One region of the Planococcus sp. TJ-201 genome, then DNA from elsewhere that is predicted to be linked to it. Evidence: predicted binding sites of a transcription regulator. Region 1 holds the regulator's gene; the other holds the start of a gene.
What was found. Region 1 encodes LexA, which represses DNA repair genes until DNA is damaged. Its sites were predicted from a motif close to CGAACATATGTTCG; they were not measured.
Positions count from the first base shown of each region.

Region 2: the regulator LexA is predicted to act here: its motif matches at 2,103-2,116, upstream of AC4EG4_RS14540 (DNA endonuclease).

Region 1 is NZ_JBZDOG010000001.1:308,657-312,858, forward strand. Features, by position in the region: gene tkt (transketolase) at 1-841, opposite strand, end outside; gene AC4EG4_RS01695 (DUF896 domain-containing protein) at 929-1,162, opposite strand; gene AC4EG4_RS01700 (YneB family resolvase-like protein) at 1,221-1,874, opposite strand; gene yneA (cell division suppressor protein YneA) at 1,871-2,188, opposite strand; gene lexA (transcriptional repressor LexA) at 2,354-2,974, shown strand; gene AC4EG4_RS01715 (class I SAM-dependent methyltransferase) at 3,037-3,774, opposite strand; gene AC4EG4_RS01720 (hypothetical protein) at 3,873-4,067, opposite strand; gene AC4EG4_RS01725 (hypothetical protein) at 4,130-4,202, opposite strand, start outside.
Region 2 is NZ_JBZDOG010000005.1:358,067-362,268, reverse strand. Features, by position in the region: gene AC4EG4_RS14555 (flagellin) at 217-342, shown strand; gene AC4EG4_RS14550 (YjfB family protein) at 772-948, shown strand; gene AC4EG4_RS14545 (hypothetical protein) at 959-1,258, shown strand; gene AC4EG4_RS14540 (DNA endonuclease) at 1,278-1,991, opposite strand; gene AC4EG4_RS14535 (glucosaminidase domain-containing protein) at 2,277-3,020, shown strand; gene flaG (flagellar protein FlaG) at 3,149-3,493, shown strand; gene fliD (flagellar filament capping protein FliD) at 3,511-4,202, shown strand, end outside.

The DNA.
Region 1 (4,202 bases):
ACTCATAGTATTCTTTAACCAATTTCATTTCATCTTCGCCAAGCGGTGCACCGTGAGCATCAGCTTTACCGGATTTGTTTGGAGCGCCGTAACCGATGACTGTTTTCACTTCAATTAATGTAGGTTTGTCTGAAGAGTTTCTAGCTTGTGCAATTTTTTCAGACAAATCGTCTAATTCATTGCCGTCATCTACGCGCAAGTAGTTCCAGCCGTAAGATTCAAAACGCTTTTGCACATTTTCAGAGAAACTTTTGCCAAGCGGCCCATCCAATGAAATGTCGTTGCTGTCATAAAGTACAACCAGTTTGTTCAATTTCAAGTGACCCGCAAGAGAAATGGCTTCCCCGGCAACGCCTTCCATTAAATCGCCATCTCCGCATAATGAAAACGTGTGGTGATCAACGATATTCAAACCTTCTTTATTGTATGTAGCCGCTAAATGGCGCTCAGCCATAGCCATGCCGACTGCCATGCCAATTCCTTGTCCTAGTGGCCCTGTTGTTGCTTCAACGCCAGTCGTGTGGCCATATTCTGGATGTCCCGGTGTTTTTGAATCCCATTGACGGAAATTCTGGATTTCTTCCATTTCTAAACCATAGCCGCTCAAGTGAAGCAAGCTGTATAAAAGCATTGAACCGTGTCCTGCCGACAACACAAAACGGTCGCGGTTAAACCAATCTGGATTTTTTGGATTGTGGTTCATGTGTTTAGTCCATAATGTATACGCCATTGGAGCAGCGCCCATTGGCAATCCTGGATGGCCAGAATTTGCTTTTTCGATAGCATCGATGGAAAGTGTACGAATTGTAGTCACTGCAAGTTGATCTGCGTGGGTTGACATAGTAACATCCTCTCTCAAAAAAAAATATTATTCATTATTAGTTTAGTCAACAATAGAAAAGAATACAATGAAAAAGAGAATAAGTAGTTAATTCAAATACTTATTCTCTCGAAGATTTTTGACCTTTTCCGGAGTTACATCGTTTCCGTTCGGATCAATCACTTTTACATTTTCAATTGTGCCGCGCATTGTTTTGCGGAAAGTCTGCAAGTATTCCTCACGCAGCGCGGATTGCTCTTTTGCTTCTTCTTGCGATAATCCAGCAGTTTTTGACTTCCGTGACAGCTGGCTTATGCGACTTAATTTGTCTGGCGATAACATAGACATCCACCTTTCTTCTGTACATATGGTACAAAAAAAGTCAGGTTTCTGCAACGTTTTAGTCTTTCATCAGCTGTTCGTACTCTTTATAGCGGCGATGGACGGTTGCTTTGCTCGCCTGATAGCCAAAGCCTTGAAGCGTTACTGCGATTTCGCTGAATGTCAGGCCATTGGTCTTCAAGCTGACTATTTGGTCAATCGGCAAATCCAGGCGCTCCCGTCCATCCGGATTGCCTTTGCCTTTTAGATTTTTTTCCGGTTGATAGCCATTTTCCACAGCGCGCTTCATGCCCCGCTTAATTTTGGCATTATGTATTTTGCGCTGGTATTCTTCGACGATCGCCAGAATTTCGAGAACCATATCGTCCATGTCATTTAATGCGATGGGTCCCCGGTCTGATAGCGTGTAAACTTCCACACCGTATTTCTTCATCACATGCAGCAGCGCAATGCGGGCATGGCCCCGCCCTAAACGTGTTTCGTCTTGGACGAATACCGCGTCGACTTGCTCGGTTTTGATCGAATTCAGCATCTCGAGCAGCCCTTCACGGTCCATTTCATAGCCGCTGTGCTGATCGGTAAACACAGCATCCACTTGATGGCCTTGTTCAAATGCAAATTTCATCAGTTCCTCTTCCTGTCTCTCAAGTGAAGATTCCTGAGTATCTTTGGTCGTGCTGACACGGCAATAAATTAATGCATTTTTTTTCATTCAGTATCACCTGCAAATTTAGTGGTCTCATCAGGAGCAAATTTTAATTGATCGCTGGGAATTTTAAGAGATTGCCCTGCAATAATTTTAGAAGTAGAAAGATTGTTTTCTTTCATAATCTCTTCTATCCATTCGTGATGGGGGGTTGTGCCGCTGAACGATTCAGCTAAAGTCCAAAGTGTGTCGCCTTCTTCTATTTCAACTTGGCTCATTTGCGCACTATTAGTATTATGGGACAGAATTGCGTACAAAGTAAATGCCACAATTAAAGCAAAAAACGCGATTAAGTAAAAGTTTTGTCGAATGATTGTCAAATTGATCGCCTCCTGAGAATGTATGTTCGGAATGTATGTTCTCATAATAAGGCGAACAGGTGTTGTTGTCAAGAATTAAATTCGAACCTATGTTTGCATTTCACAGCCCGAGTTGGTATACTATTGGTAGAAATTAAGTAGAATTACTCAAATGAGGTGAAACTGTTGAAAAAAGTATCCAAGCGCCAAGAAGATATTCTGACATTCATAAAAGAAGAAGTTCGCTTAAAAGGCTACCCACCGTCCGTACGTGAAATTGGCGAAGCAGTCGGTTTGGCATCCAGTTCGACCGTACACGGCCACTTGGCACGGCTTGAAAGCAAAGGCTTGATTCGCCGCGACCCAACAAAACCAAGAGCAATTGAAGTAATCAGCACTGACGAAGCGCTTATTGATAAAAGTCCAGTTTTGCATGTGCCGTTAATCGGTAAAGTAACCGCTGGTATTCCCATCACAGCTATTGAAAATGTGGAAGAATTCTTCCCACTGCCCCAGAGCTATGGTACAGAAGATGATCATATCTTCATGCTGGAAATTATGGGTGAAAGTATGATTGAAGCCGGCATTTTAAACGGCGACTATGTCATTGTTAAACAGCAGCAAACTGCAAATAATGGTGACATCGTCGTAGCGATGACGACTGAAGACGAAGCAACAGTCAAACGTTTCTTCCGCGAAGAAAGCTATTTCCGTCTGCAGCCTGAAAACTCATCGATGGATCCTATCATCGTTGACCAAGTTTCCATCCTTGGTAAAGTTGTCGGCGTCTACCGCCAGATTCACTAAAAAACACCGGGAGCAGTCTTCCCGGTGTTTTTTCATTGTATTATTATTATGTAAACTTTTCATTATTTGAGTTTCACGCAGCTGAAAGCCAAAATAACCGGAATTCTTTTTCTTCTATCAAACTCGCCAACATCCTCGAAATGCTGCCGCTTTGGCATGCCCTCTTGAAGTCCTGTAACGCTAAACCCTGCATTCGTTAATGCTGTAAAATAACTTTCGATGGTTCGATGATGCTTGACCACCACTTTATCAATCCAAGGCTCTTGCCGTTCGCCTTCATTAAAATAATCATCCACTATCCAGTTGCTTCTTTTCTCTCCAGACTTTTTGCTGTCAAAAGCACTGGTTGTCAGCGGATGCTGGACGCTAAAGACAAAGGTTCCTTGCGGCTTTAACGTCTGGTAAATCTGTTTAAACAGCCGTTCCACATCCGGCAAATAGTGAATCGCTAAGCGTGAAGCCACAATATCGTAGCTCTCTTTTGGATAAGCGAAAGTTTCCATAGTAGCCAAGCTGATGCGCGCATTCAGCCCTGCTAGATTTTCTTTTGCCAGCCTCTCCATCGCCCGAGATCCTTCTACGCCGTGGTACTGATTTGCGCCCGCTTGAAGAAGCTCTTTGCCAAAAGTGGCGTCCCCGCAGCCTAAGTCCAGTATCCGTTTGTTTTGAAACTCGCCAAGAAGTTCATAAATCACCGGTTTTTCAATACTATTATTGGGGCTGTCAATCCGGTTTCTTCTTTGCAGGTAATTTGCTAAAAAATCCTTTTCTTCGTATGCGCTTGACCCTTTGAAATTCATCTAATCCCTCCAGTTTCAAATTGCTTGCTTTGACATATGGGCACAAAAAAGATGCTGCATAAGCAGCACCCGCGTGCAGCTTATCGAGAAAAGTTCTTCTACAACTCGCTGACTTTTATATAATTAACCAAATTGATTGTAATGCGATAAATATTGCCTGTCTCCACATCAGAAATTTCATAAGTACCATTGGAAGGAATTTTACCCAGTGCCGATTCTTTGTCCACAGCCTGGACGTTATGAACAATGGTGTTTCCTTGATCAAAATTAAATTCTACTTGAAATGTTTTCATGCAATGGCCTCCTTCGAATTATTTACTTTGTCTCCGTGAATCAGTCTACCATATTTTATGTGTTATTGCTGTTTGTAAATTTCTTGATACATCAGCACTTTCAGCGCCAGCATTTCTTCTTCACTGAGATCTTCT
Region 2 (4,202 bases), on a different contig from region 1:
GGCCCTGAAAAAATAAAAGATTGGGCAATCAGCAGCCAAGCTCCTGTCTCGAAAGAGTGGAGAAGGTTCAACGACTAGGATAGACCATCTAAGGCGAAAGCTATGGTGATGAAATCCGTAGGTGACACAGTGGCCATCACCACTGAACGATCCGAAGTGCCCGACCCCTACTAATACTAGAGGGTGAAGATATAGTCTAGTCATTTATGAAAGTAAATGTTTCGCACGATGGCGAAAGAAATGATGGAACAAACAAAGAACTCAATTCTTGCACAAGCATCACAAGCAATGTTGGCTCAATCCAATCAAATGACTCAATCAGTTTTGCAACTGTTGAGATAATTGATTCTAGGGCGTCTAACCGGGTAACGGGTTAGAGTATAACTGGGTGAATTGCTGGAACTTCCTAAAGCCCCATCAACCACAACGTAACTGGAAACGGTAAGCGTGACGGTCTGAAAATGATGAGGATGCACCAATGGATAATCAGCAGCCAAGCTCCTGTGAGGAAACTCTGGGGAAGGTTCAACGACTAGGATAGACCATCTAATGCGAAAGCTATGGTGATGAAATCCGTAGGGCGGCAAGCGCCGTTCGAAGTGCCCAGCCCCTCAAAATAGAGGGTGAAGATATAGTCTATTCTATGATCGAAAGACATAGCGGCAAAGCAAGCCAACCAACAGCCACAAGCTGTTCTTCAATTACTACGTTAATCTTAATGATCAAAAGGAGCCTGATTTTAGGCTCCTTTTTTTATAAGGAGGCAATCTAATGGATATCGCCGCATTATCAATGGCATTAAGCCAGATGAACGTCCGAACAGAAGCAAATGTATCGATTATGAAAAAGACAATAGACCAAGCCGAAACAAATGGTCAGGACGTTGTGAAGATGCTGGAGCAGTCCGTTCAGCCTCATATTGGCGGTTCGGTGGATTTAAAAGGATAAGATTTTACGAATGATGGCCATGGAATATTCTATGGCTTTTATTTGTATGAAAGGACGAAGAGGTGATCTGGTGGATAAAGAGCAGAATGAAAGAAAAGAATTTCTTCAAGAACAGCTCGAGTGGACTAAGGAACAAATTTATATTCTAGATCAAATGGATAGGAAGTTGCAGGAAATGAAAAGGATTGCTGAGCATGCTGTTGGAAATGATTTGTCGATGGATGAAAGAGAAGGTTCGAATAGGTGCCTGGGAATATTGAAGCATGAGTACAGTTTACTTGAGGAACAAAAGAAAATCGTATTGTATTGAGAATTGCAGGAGCCTGATTTTAATTCGAAGATACAAACTTTTGTTCCTTTTTCGGCTCCTTCCATTTATAAACGATGGACCAGTAAGTTCGGTTTAAGTGAGCTGCAATTTCTTTATCGGTTTTGCCTTCCTTCTTCATTTCGCGCAGTAACTCACATTCTTCATCCGTATAATTTCTTTTTCGGTTTGATGAACTCACAATTACTTCATACTCTGGATGAGACTCTTGGTACCGTTTAATTTCATTTAACAAACGGTGACCCCAATCAGTTTTGTGATACATAGAAGGACAATCTCTGGATGCGTCACCAACTACTTTTAAGAATTTCATTGTTTCACTAACTTTTGTGGTTTTTAAAATATAGTCAAAGCCATCGGATCTTTTGCTGGTATTGAATTCTATGCCGAAAAAAGTAGTGATGTGCAGCTTTAATTTACACAAATCTTCTAGGGAGAGAGAATGCAGGTAAAGATAAATATGAGGTGTCAAATAGATAGTTTTCTTCAAATCGTTTTGGCTAACAGAAATCGATAACGAACCATCATCCAAATATAAGGTCGTTAAAAACAACGAAGATTTACATAGTTTTAGCATTTCTAAAGAGACTATTTTATCCCCATTTAAGTTGTAGAAATGCTCAAATATTTGAGTTAAAAGAGGTAGAGAAGGAGAAAGGAGCATAGAGCGAGATTTATTAAAAAAAAGTTGGAAGGCAGCAGATTCAATTTCCAAACACGGTAATCCAATTGTTGAATGCTGAAATGTTCTCTGTAGCTGTTGTTTTTTCGACGAGAACCAGCGTACCTTTTGGTAATTTCTCCATCACCCAGAATGCTTGAGATAAGAACGTTTGTTCCTACTTAATATACTCCAAATTAGTCGCTAATGTCTATTGTCTAGTAGAATTTTCTGATTCTAATAAAAAATAAACGTCCTTTCCACAATTATCCTATTCTTTTTTCCTTCGTTATCTTGTACACTAAACATAATTAACTCCGACAAAGGATGTGAAACCGATTGACCAGTCCGATTTCTTCCAATAACCTTTTGTATAATACGATCGCCACAATGGCCAAGTCGATGCCTGTTTTAGGACAATCTGATAGCGCTAGCAGTTCCATAGGCAGTTCGACAAGTCCGAGTACATTTTTCGCCATGCTGATGAACGCCATGATGGAAAGCATGGAGGAACAAGCCAATACCGGCACGGCTCCGCAAAACGGTGTTCAAGCAGCGTTGCCGTCTTTGACTACGCCGCTCACAGCACCATTAGGCAACTCCTATAACCCGGCTGTCACTATTCCACCGCTCAACACACAAGAAGTGCCCACCGCAGCGACCGATACAAGTGACTTGAAGTTCCGACCTACGCAATTTATCAAATTGGATAACACGTTGGAAGGCAAGTTGGATGGAACAGCGGCTCACTTTATCAATGCCGGAAAAAAATACGACTTGGATCCGAATTTATTGTCAGCCATCGCTATTCATGAAACGGGCAATGGCTCATCGCGCGCAGTCAATGACAAAAACAACGTCGCCGGCATGATGGGCAAGAATGGTTTGCGAAGCTATGGGTCTGTAGAAGACAGCATTTTCGATATGGCCCGCAACTTGCGCCAAAATTATTTGAATGAAGGCAAAGACACCATCGCGAAAATCGGAGCAAAATACGCGCCTGTTGGAGCCGCCAATGATCCGACGGGGTTAAACAACCATTGGACACAGGGCGTCAGCAATTATTATTCCAAACTCACATAAGATAAGGCCGGTTTTTTACAAACCCGCCTTATTTTTTTTGATCTTTTGCTAAAAAAATCCCTGTTTCTGCCGATAACTAATAATAGAGAGCTTTTTAACGAATTTAGAAGACTAGGGGAGTGCCCATCATGGAAATAACCAATCATTCAGTTCCATATTTTCCAAAAACCAGTGAACCCAATCCGGTAGCCCCGAAAGAAGTAACAGTTCCTGAAGAAAACAAATTTCAGGAACCCGCTAAACCGATAACAAAAGAAATGCTTAAGGACAAAGTTGATGTAATGAACGAGTTTCTTGAGCCTACTTCAACAAACATTAAATTTCAGCTTCACGAGCAGCTGGAAGTTTATTACGTGCAGATCATCGACTCGAAAACAGATGAAGTGCTGCGCGAGTTTCCTAATAAGAAGTTTTTGGATATGTACGCATCGATGGCCGAACTAGCAGGCCTGATTGTGGATGAGAAACGATAAGAATGGAGTGAAACACTATGCGCGTAGGCGGACTGGCTTCTGGGATGGACACTGACTCCATCGTTAAACAAATGATGCAAATACAGAAAATGCCTTTAGATAAATTGATGCAGGAAAAAGTATGGACCGAGTGGAAACAAGAAGCGACAAGAGATCAGAATCTGGCGTTCTCAAATTTGCGCACGAGCGCGAGCAATTTGCGTCTTCAATCAAGCTTCAATGCGTATAGCGCAGAAACCACAGGCACTGGTAATGCCAAAGTGACCACTAGTGCACAGGCGATGAGTGGCAATTATGATGTGAGAGTCAATTCGCTCGCAACACCGGCCAAACTGACATCTGGAGCGCAAATTCAAAAAGCAGCTAACACACCGGCGCAATCCACTGACGCAATCGGCTTCGCAGGAATGATTACGATAAAAGTGGATGGCGCAGCCGACATTGATATCGAAATCGAAGCAACTACTACTTATGCAGATGTCGCAAAAAAGCTGCAGGATGAGACCGCCGCCAGTGTTCCCGCCCTGCGTGTCAATTTTGATAACACGACTTCCCGCTTTTTCATTTCTTCCAAAGAACTTGGCGAAGCGCAGAATTTTTCGCTGGAATTCAAGAACGCTGACGGTTCAGCAGGTAACACCGAACTTGGTCGTCAAATTACCGGTATCGCTCAAGAATCGATGGCATCAACTATTGCGACAGACGGCTC